2 regions of the Paenibacillus sp. FSL H7-0714 genome follow, and region 2 is predicted to be linked to the other one. Evidence: predicted binding sites of a transcription regulator. Region 2 holds the regulator's gene; the other holds the start of a gene.
The links. Region 2 encodes NrdR, which represses ribonucleotide reductase genes. Its sites were predicted from a motif close to AACACNATATATNGTGTT; they were not measured.
Positions count from the first base shown of each region.

Region 1: the regulator NrdR is predicted to act here: its motif matches at 2,710-2,727, upstream of nrdI (class Ib ribonucleoside-diphosphate reductase assembly flavoprotein NrdI).

Region 1 is NZ_JBBOPT010000001.1:1,563,100-1,567,418, forward strand. It holds gene nrdF (class 1b ribonucleoside-diphosphate reductase subunit beta) at 1-168, opposite strand, end outside; gene nrdE (class 1b ribonucleoside-diphosphate reductase subunit alpha) at 208-2,292, opposite strand; gene nrdI (class Ib ribonucleoside-diphosphate reductase assembly flavoprotein NrdI) at 2,279-2,638, opposite strand; gene NST34_RS06985 (alpha-L-rhamnosidase-related protein) at 3,044-4,319, shown strand, end outside.
Region 2 is NZ_JBBOPT010000001.1:2,073,118-2,077,436, reverse strand. It holds gene NST34_RS09095 (hypothetical protein) at 1-699, shown strand, start outside; gene NST34_RS09090 (hypothetical protein) at 883-1,104, shown strand; tRNA gene NST34_RS09085 (tRNA-Lys) at 1,621-1,693, opposite strand; tRNA gene NST34_RS09080 (tRNA-Ala) at 1,704-1,779, opposite strand; gene nrdR (transcriptional regulator NrdR) at 1,939-2,415, opposite strand; gene NST34_RS09070 (alpha/beta-type small acid-soluble spore protein) at 2,580-2,798, shown strand; gene NST34_RS09065 (lytic transglycosylase domain-containing protein) at 2,878-3,441, opposite strand; gene coaE (dephospho-CoA kinase) at 3,438-4,034, opposite strand; gene NST34_RS09055 (MntP/YtaF family protein) at 4,044-4,319, opposite strand, start outside.

The sequences.
Region 1 (4,319 bases), 510 kb from region 2:
CTTCATATAGGAGTCCTTTTCTTGCTCACTGAGCGTGAGCCAGGACATTTTATCATCGGATAATGGAATTTCATCGTCCGTCCAGAATTGCATAATGTTCTGATTCCAGAACATCAATGAGAAATCGTCGTCGGGACGGTTCCAGTTAACGGCTTGGATAGCGGTCATAATATGGCAATCTCCTTTTCTGCGGCTATAGCCTTCCAGTTAGATCGAGCAGGTGAGGCATTCCTCGACGGACAGCTTTTTGGTCCGGGTGTAATACAGCGACTTCAAGCCTTTATGCGCCGCATACAGGTAGGAGCGGGCCAGTTCTCTGGTGGAAACATCACTGTTAACATGCAGAACGGTCGAGATGCCCTGGTCGATATGGGGCTGAATTTCCGCGATCAAATCGATCACCTTGAACTGATCCATTTGGTAAGCCGATTTATAGAAAAATACATTGTCTGGACGCAGGTACGGCATCGGATAGTAAGTCGTTGAATTAGCATAAGTCCGTGTCTCAATCTGCTCTACAATAGGCATAACGCTTGAAGTAGCATTTTGAATATAGGAAATGCTGGCTGTCGGCGCAATGGCCAAACGGTAAGCATGGTACAGGCCATTTGCTTTTACTGCATCCCGCAGTTGTTCCCAGTCCGCAGGGGATGGGATGAAAATATCTCCGAACAGCTCTTGTACCCTTGGCGTTACAGGGCGGTAATCCGTAGTCAGGTAACGCTCAAAATAAGCTCCTGTAGCATAATCAGAAGCCTCAAAACCATGGAAAGACCGGCCGGTTGCAGCAGCGATCTCCATGCTTTTCTCCAGTGAATGGTAGTTCATGGTCATGAAGAAGGTCCGGGCAAAATCGCGAGCCTGTTCGCTCTCATAAGCGATCTTGTTCTTGGCCAGATAGCCGTGCAGATTCATGACGCCGAGACCGACGGAGTGCATCTCTTTGTTAGCTTTGGCTACGCCTGGGGCATTAGAGATGCTGGTCATATCACTGACTGCAGTCAAGGCGATCATGCCTTCATGTACCGATTCACGGATTTTGCCATGCTCCATCACGTTGACAATGTTCAAGGAAGCCAGATTGCAGCTTACATCACGGCGGATGGTATCTTCCTGTCCGTAGTCAGCAATTTCTGAGGTCTCCTGCAGCTGGAAGATTTCTGTGCAGAGGTTGGACATTTTGATCTGTCCGACATTTTTCAGGGCATGGGCCGCATTAGCGTTGCTCTTGTTCATAATATATGGATAGCCAGATTCCAGCTGGATCATGGCAATTTTGGTCAGCATATCCCGTGCGCTCATGGCCTTTCTCTTTTTGACACGTGGATCGGCTAGCAGCTTATCGTACATATCATCCAAATCCATGTCATCAAGATGCGTGCCATAAGCCTTGTACACACTGTAAGGGGCAAATACATGGAGCGGTTCATTGTCCTTCGCCAGCTTATAGAAGTGATTCGGAATGATCAGGCCGATGGACAGGGTTTTGAGTCTTGTTTTTTCGTCGGCGTTGATCTTCTTACTGTCGAGAAATTCAAGAACATCCCATCCAAAAATGTTGTAGTAGGCGGCTCCAGAACCTTTACGTTGACCCATCTGGTCAGCATAGGAGAAGCCGTCTTCCATCAGCTTGAGCACAGGTATAATGCCCTTCGCCGCATCCTCGACACCCTTGATTGTCTCTCCGCGGGAACGGAGCTTGGACAGGTTGACAGCCACACCACCGCCGATCTTCGACAGCTGCATGCAGGTATTGAGCACATAGTTGATCGAATTAAGCGAGTCGTCCATTTCGATAAGGAAGCAGGAGACAAGCTCACCGCGACGGCTCTTGCCGGCGTTTAAGAAGGTTGGGGTCGCTGGCTGCAGACGCTGCTCCATCATCGAACGGGCAAGCATACCGGCAGTAGCGGCGTTGCCGCGTCCTAGGTGAAGGGCAACTGCCGCCACACGGTCCGGATAATGCTCCAGATATTGCTTGCGGTCATTGCTTTTTACAGCGTAATCCGTATAGAACTTCGAAGCTGCCATATAGGATGGAAAGCTGAAGTTGTAGGCATGGGTAATTTGGTAAACTTCCTCAATTTCAGCCACGCTGTACTGCTCGTAAAAATTTTCGTAGAAATCCTGTTCAATCATATAATCAACCTTAGCTTTTGTATTCGCAAAAACCAGGCTCCGCCGTTCTACATCCCGCATAAATTCGGCTACTGCCTCAAGGTCTTTATCTAATTGAAAGAAACCACTTTCGTCTCTTTTCATCAACATGTTGTTTAGTTCAATATGCCGCAACTCGGCTCACCTCCTGTTTAATTCGTTCTACATCGCCAAACGTGCCTGATAGCTCAAATTTACCGATAACTGGTACATTGTACCGATCTGCAATCAAGTCTGCGCTATGCGCGAACAGCTCGCCCCAGTTCTTGTTGCCGCTGGCGGCGATGCCTTTCAAATTGGAATAATTGTTCTTCAAGAAAGTAGACACCTTCTCTGGAATCTGTCCAAAGCCGGTGGTATATGTAATAAGCACATAGGGCTCGTCAATGGTCATATGCTCTTCAATCTGCACAGCTGGCAGCTTAAGCTTACCAATGAAGCGTTTGACGTTTCCGGTTTTTGAATCGTATGCGACTAGCATGGAGTCTCTCCCCCTGTATATATTACTGTAAAGATTGAATAGATAAGCTATAAATACTGGAAAATCATATGCATACTATATTTAGTGTGCGTTGTTTATTTTAATAACTATATGTTGAAAAGTCAACATGAAAAGTGCTTCCTAACTAGTTGGAAATTGGTCTAGTAAACGCTCTATTAAAGTGTTAATATCACGAAAATACGCAGGCTGGAGCGGTTTGCTAAGGCAGCTGTGTTGTTTTTTGTGCTGGATCTTACTGCATCTTTTTTATCATGACAAATTAGCGTCACTCCGTTGAGCAGAACTGTAATAAGAGTAAGATTAGCTGTATTCACTGTATGTTCAGGCAAGCGGAATTGAGGTTTACTAGAGGGGGAACAAGACCAATGAAGGAGGAGATAGGTTATGACTCAAGCGATGCAGCGCCAGCAAGCGGTAACTATCCATAAAAATGAGGTGTTCGCTTTAACGGCAGAGCAGCTTCAACCTCAGCTTATTTACCGGGATTGTAAACCGAAGCAGATAATCCGGGTTGTAAAGAATGAACTAGCGGTGCATGGCTGGCAGTCAGAATCGATTCAAGGTGCAGAGGCTCTTTCTGCCATTGCTTTTGGTAAAGGGGAGGAGGTTATTCTAGATTTCGGAGAGCATCTAGTGGGAAGGCTGGCGATTCGGATTATTCCAATAGGTAGTCCCCCGGATGCTCCGTTACATCTGCAGATCACCCTCGGGGAAATGCCGGTGGAGATGGCTGAATCCTTTTCTGAGTATGACGGATGGCTAAGCAGCTCGTGGTTACAGGAAGAGCGAGTTCATCTGGATATACTGCCTTCATCACTAAATCTGGATCGTCGATACAGCTTTCGGTATGTAAAGCTTAAGGTACTTGATACGTCACCGAAGTATAAAGTATCCTTTGCTGAAATTAGTTGTACAGCGGAAACTTCGGCTGACCGCTCCCTTCAGGCTCCGTTGGGCCACACAGATCCTGAACTGCAAGCCATTGATGAAGTCAGCGTGAAGACGCTGGAAGAATGTATGCAGGAGGTCTTCGAAGATGGACCTAAGCGGGACCGAAGACTGTGGCTTGGTGACCTGCGGCTTCAGGCGCTGGCCAATTACGAAACGTTCTCAGGCAATGATCTGGTTAAGCGATGCCTGTACTTGTTTGCAGCTTATCCGGATGAGCGGGGTCGGATCACGGCTAACTTGTTCATGAAACCCCAGGTCATACCTGACGATACGTATCTCTATGATTATTCACTCTTTTTTGTATCTACACTTCATGATTATTACTTGGCTACAGATGACCGGAACACGCTGGAGGAGCTGTGGCCATCTGCTTATCGGCAGATAGAGCTGGCTTTAGAACGATTGGACGAGCGTGGCATTGTGACCGACGATGAGACCTGGTGGGCTTTTATTGACTGGCATCCGGATCTGAACAAACAGGCCCCGGCGCAGGCTATCTTAATCTATAACTTGAAATGCGCGCTGCATCTGGCCGTTCTTCTCGGAAATGAACGACAGGATCGTTTACGGCAGACGATTGAAGAACTTACGAAGGCCACTTTGGATCACTTATGGGACTCTGAATTAGGCTATTTTGTTAGTGGTGATATTAGGCAGGTTTCATGGGCTTCTCAGATCTGGATGGTGCTTGCCGGAATCGTTGAAGAAG
Region 2 (4,319 bases):
CACTTATATCACCAAAATACGATCTATACCGTCACTTACGCGGCAGTACCTTATCTGGCCAAACTTGCTCTCGCATCAAAAAATATGGAAGTGCGCCATGAAATCTACATCACTTGCGGGATTATCGAGTCGTGTCATGACAAAACTAGATCTGAGCCGTATCCCTCGGATTGGAACGAACTCGCTGCTGAAGCGGGAAACGAGGTTTGCGCGGAGATGTACCAATCTTACTTAAAAGCGATAGCGGAGCTTGCTTCGCTGGTTCCAGAGATGTTGGCCTACGCCAAACAAGAAATAAGCAGCGATACCGAAAAAAGATATGTTCTCATTGCCGACGCGGCTTATCGGGAATCCCAGAGCGTGGCAAACATGTTTCTGAATTTTACGGCTGGCGACGAATATGCGGCCGTTTGCGCAGCATGTAATCAAGAGGCTTACTTGTGGCCGAGCGGAGAAGGCGGTCGTATACAAGCATTCGCGGAAGATCCGGTATTCGAACCCCTTCAGGCAGCACATGAGGTTACTCCGGTTGAGGCATTCGTTGAAGCGGAACATCAAATACTGGCGGAGCGAGCCGATCAGCTGGGCGATTCCTCTTTTTTGAACCAATTGCCGTATTTGGCCGGGGAAATGAATTGTCCTTCATGCGGCGCCAGAATGCAGGTTTGGCCTAGTTTGCTTTCGACTTTTGGAGGGTAATAAACATGAACTGGATATCGCATCCATTTCTATGTTTGGGGGGAATGACTTATCAGTGTTTCTATTTATTACACATGCACGAGGGAATACGTCCTAACAGAAAGCGAACAACAAGCAATCACAGCCATTGTCCAACGTTATGATCAGGATTTTGAAGGGAAAGACCGGGCGGAGTCTTTCACAGTGTACAAATTCGATTCGTCCAGATCAACGGAGATCTTCGCTGGCGCTACCAAGCTGTCCATGACGGATCAGATTGAAGATTTGCTGAACGATTTATTTCATTGGTTGAAATGTTTGACCGAGATACGTAGAAAAGTAGACGGTGGTGAATGGCATGTTCACCTGGATGATATCGATGCCGTGTGGGATGATGAATTAGGCTGGAAAATGCCTGAAAACTGATTTCCATAATGAATGCCATGCACTTGCTTGCCAGCCTTCAAATCATAATCATTACCTTTTAGACTACTTACACTTGAAGTCGCTAAAAACGAGCTAATGTTCAATTTTAACGTCAGTTCTACTGAATCTCGGAAAACCCTAACACACTCAATGATCGTACTAAGCATCATTTTCTTTTTAGCAGTAGAAGCTTTCTTAAATACCTCGCGCCAAACAGGAATATAGGTCTAGAGAGCCTGCATTTCAACTTGTTCTACCTTTTTAGCATTGAGCTTCTGAATTACCTCAAAAAGAAATAGACCGCCCTAGTCCAAAGGATGCGGTCTATTTCTACCCGTAATACCTGAAAGCCGCCGCCCTTAAAAGCGGCTATTGCACTGGGAGCCGTGTTTCCGCACGGCTCTCTTTGCATTGTACGATTTATCTACCCAAACTATACCACGATCAAAACCAAATAAAAAGTCACTCCGCTTCCTGAACAACAAAAGAAACGGCATTTCTGCCGTTTCTTTAGGATGGACTCTCAGGGGCTCGAACCCTGGACAAATAGATTAAGAGTCTACTGCTCTACCAACTGAGCTAAGAGTCCATATGAAGTTTGGTGGAGCCAAGGGGGATCGAACCCCTGACCTCATCGCTGCCAGCGATGCGCTCTCCCAGCTGAGCTATGGCCCCAAACGTAATTTTCAGATGTATGTAATCACACATTCTAAAATTCAGTTCGGTGTATTTAAGTCATTCTGACAAATCCAAGCGCCGTAGGCGACTCCTATATAATATAAAAAATCGCCTTCGCTGTCAACACTTTTTTTAGTCATTAGACTAGCCACAACCCTACAATCTGTCCAGATCCCCAGTACTCTTAGATAACAGACCCTTCAGTTCCTTCATAAACATGTTAATATCCTTGAACTGCCGGTATACGGATGCAAAGCGAACGTAAGCGACCTCATCTACTGGATAGAGCTGCTCCATAACCAATTCACCGATCTGTTGGCTCTCTACTTCAGCTACAGCGATCCCACGTAGGGATTTCTCCACCTCAGAGACGATCTTCTCAAGACGTTCTACAGAGACGGGGCGTTTCTCGCAAGCACGGATAAGACCACGCAGTATTTTATCACGGCTGAACTCCTCGCGGCTGCCGTCTTTTTTGATCACGATTAACGGTGTTTCCTCGATCATTTCAAAGGTTGTAAACCGTTTGCTGCAACGCTCACATTCACGCCTGCGGCGGATGGACTTATTCTCATTCGCTGGTCGCGAGTCGAGCACTTTAGTATTTGTGTGATCGCAGTAAGGGCATTTCATAAGCTTCATCACTTCCTATTACATAATGTTTTTAGTCCCGGTATGTTAAACATCCGGCTTTTAAAGGGCTATTTCATTTTTTCCAGAAATCACCGTTTTTTTATTGTAATGATTATGGCAAGTCCGGCACATAATACAGTTACCAACAGAGGAGGTGAACAGCAATGAGCCAAAACAACAGCTCCAATAACCTTGTAGCTCCAAATTCCCGTGGTGCTTTGGAACAACTTAAATATGAAGTTGCCCAAGAACTCGGAATCACGCTTTCCCCAGATGGTTACCAAGGCAATAAAACTTCTTATGAAAATGGTTCGATCGGTGGTTACATCACTAAACGTCTTGTAACCCTGGCAGAACAACAATTGGCAGGTCAATACAAATAACCTGTCCACATAAGCTTACTGAAGAAGTATTAAACGATCGCAAGATCGTTTAATGCTTCTTTTTATACATAACACGGTTTTAGAATTCGTTGTAAATATCCGTGTACTGATCATAGTAATAGTTGACGCGCTGTACATAATGGCGGGTTTCACCAAACGGAATATCCTTAATGGTAGCATCCGTTCCATCCCAGATCCCCTCATCCAGCCATTTTTGAACTTTACCCGGTCCAGCATTATATGCAGCGATAACCGCTGTACGTTTACCTTCGAATTGACGGGATAATGTTGAAAGATACCAGGTACCTAGTTCAATATTTGCTGATGGTTCATGCTTTAGCTCCTCCATAGAAACATCAGGAAGCTTGGCCTTTTCAAGGGCCCATTTGGCGGTATCCGGCATAAGCTGCATTAAACCTATAGCACCTTTTCTGGATTCTCGTCCAGTTTTGAAGTTCGTTTCCACTCGGATAATCGAAGCCACTAGAAATGGGTCAATATCGTACGTAACGCTGTGCTTACGGATCTCATCTTTATAATGGATCGGATAAAACCAGGACATCCAGTTCGTACTCAGAAACAATATCGCAGTAAAACCAATGAATAACAGAAGAAGGACTCTTTTTTTACGTAACCATTTCATGATAAGCCCAGCCTGTCCCAAAGAACAGCAACCTGTTGCTCAGTGTGCGCAAGTTCGCCACTGTTGTCAATGATATAGTCCGCTTTGTTACGCTTCGCTTCAATATCCATCTGTGCATTTAAGCGTGCTTCTGCTTGTTCTATAGAAAGTCCGTTACGTTCCATTAATCGAGCGATTTGCACTTCACGAGGCACGTAGACCACCAGTATTTCATGGAACATGTTCTCGAGTCCTGATTCGAAAAGAAGAGGGATATCCACAATGGTTAACTTCTTTGGATCTTCTTCCTCCATGCTGTTCATACGTTCTTTAATCTCCCGCCGGATTGCGGGATGCGTCAGATTGTTCAGGGCTTGCAGGGCCGCCGGGTCTTGAAATACAATGTCCCCCAGCTTGCCCCTATTCAGTGTGCCATCCGAAGAGAGGATCTCGCTTCCGAATTGTTTCACAGCCGCAGCCAGCACCTCATGACCGGGGAGCATAACTTCTCTGGCGATCACATCCGCGTCAACCAGCCTCGCTCCCTTGCTCACAAGCAGTGCGGACACCGTGCTTTTTCCGGATGCAATGCCTCCGGTTAAGCCAATAATCATGTACTCACCTCATAATAGCTTCAGTATTCCCATTGTAATTAATAATAACGCGGGTAGTGCAGCAGCATGCTTCATCCAGTAGTTCCCGGCGAATCTTAATCCAGTCTTCATGCCCAGCAATAGAAATGTACCACTAAACAGAGCAATTGTAAGTGATGTCCATATCGGATTGAACCCCAGCAATGCTGCGCCAAGTCCAGCTCCAAAAGCATCTAGAGAGAGGGCAATCCCGAGCAGCATAGCCTCCATCGAAGAAATACTCCCGGAATCATCCATATCTGCAGA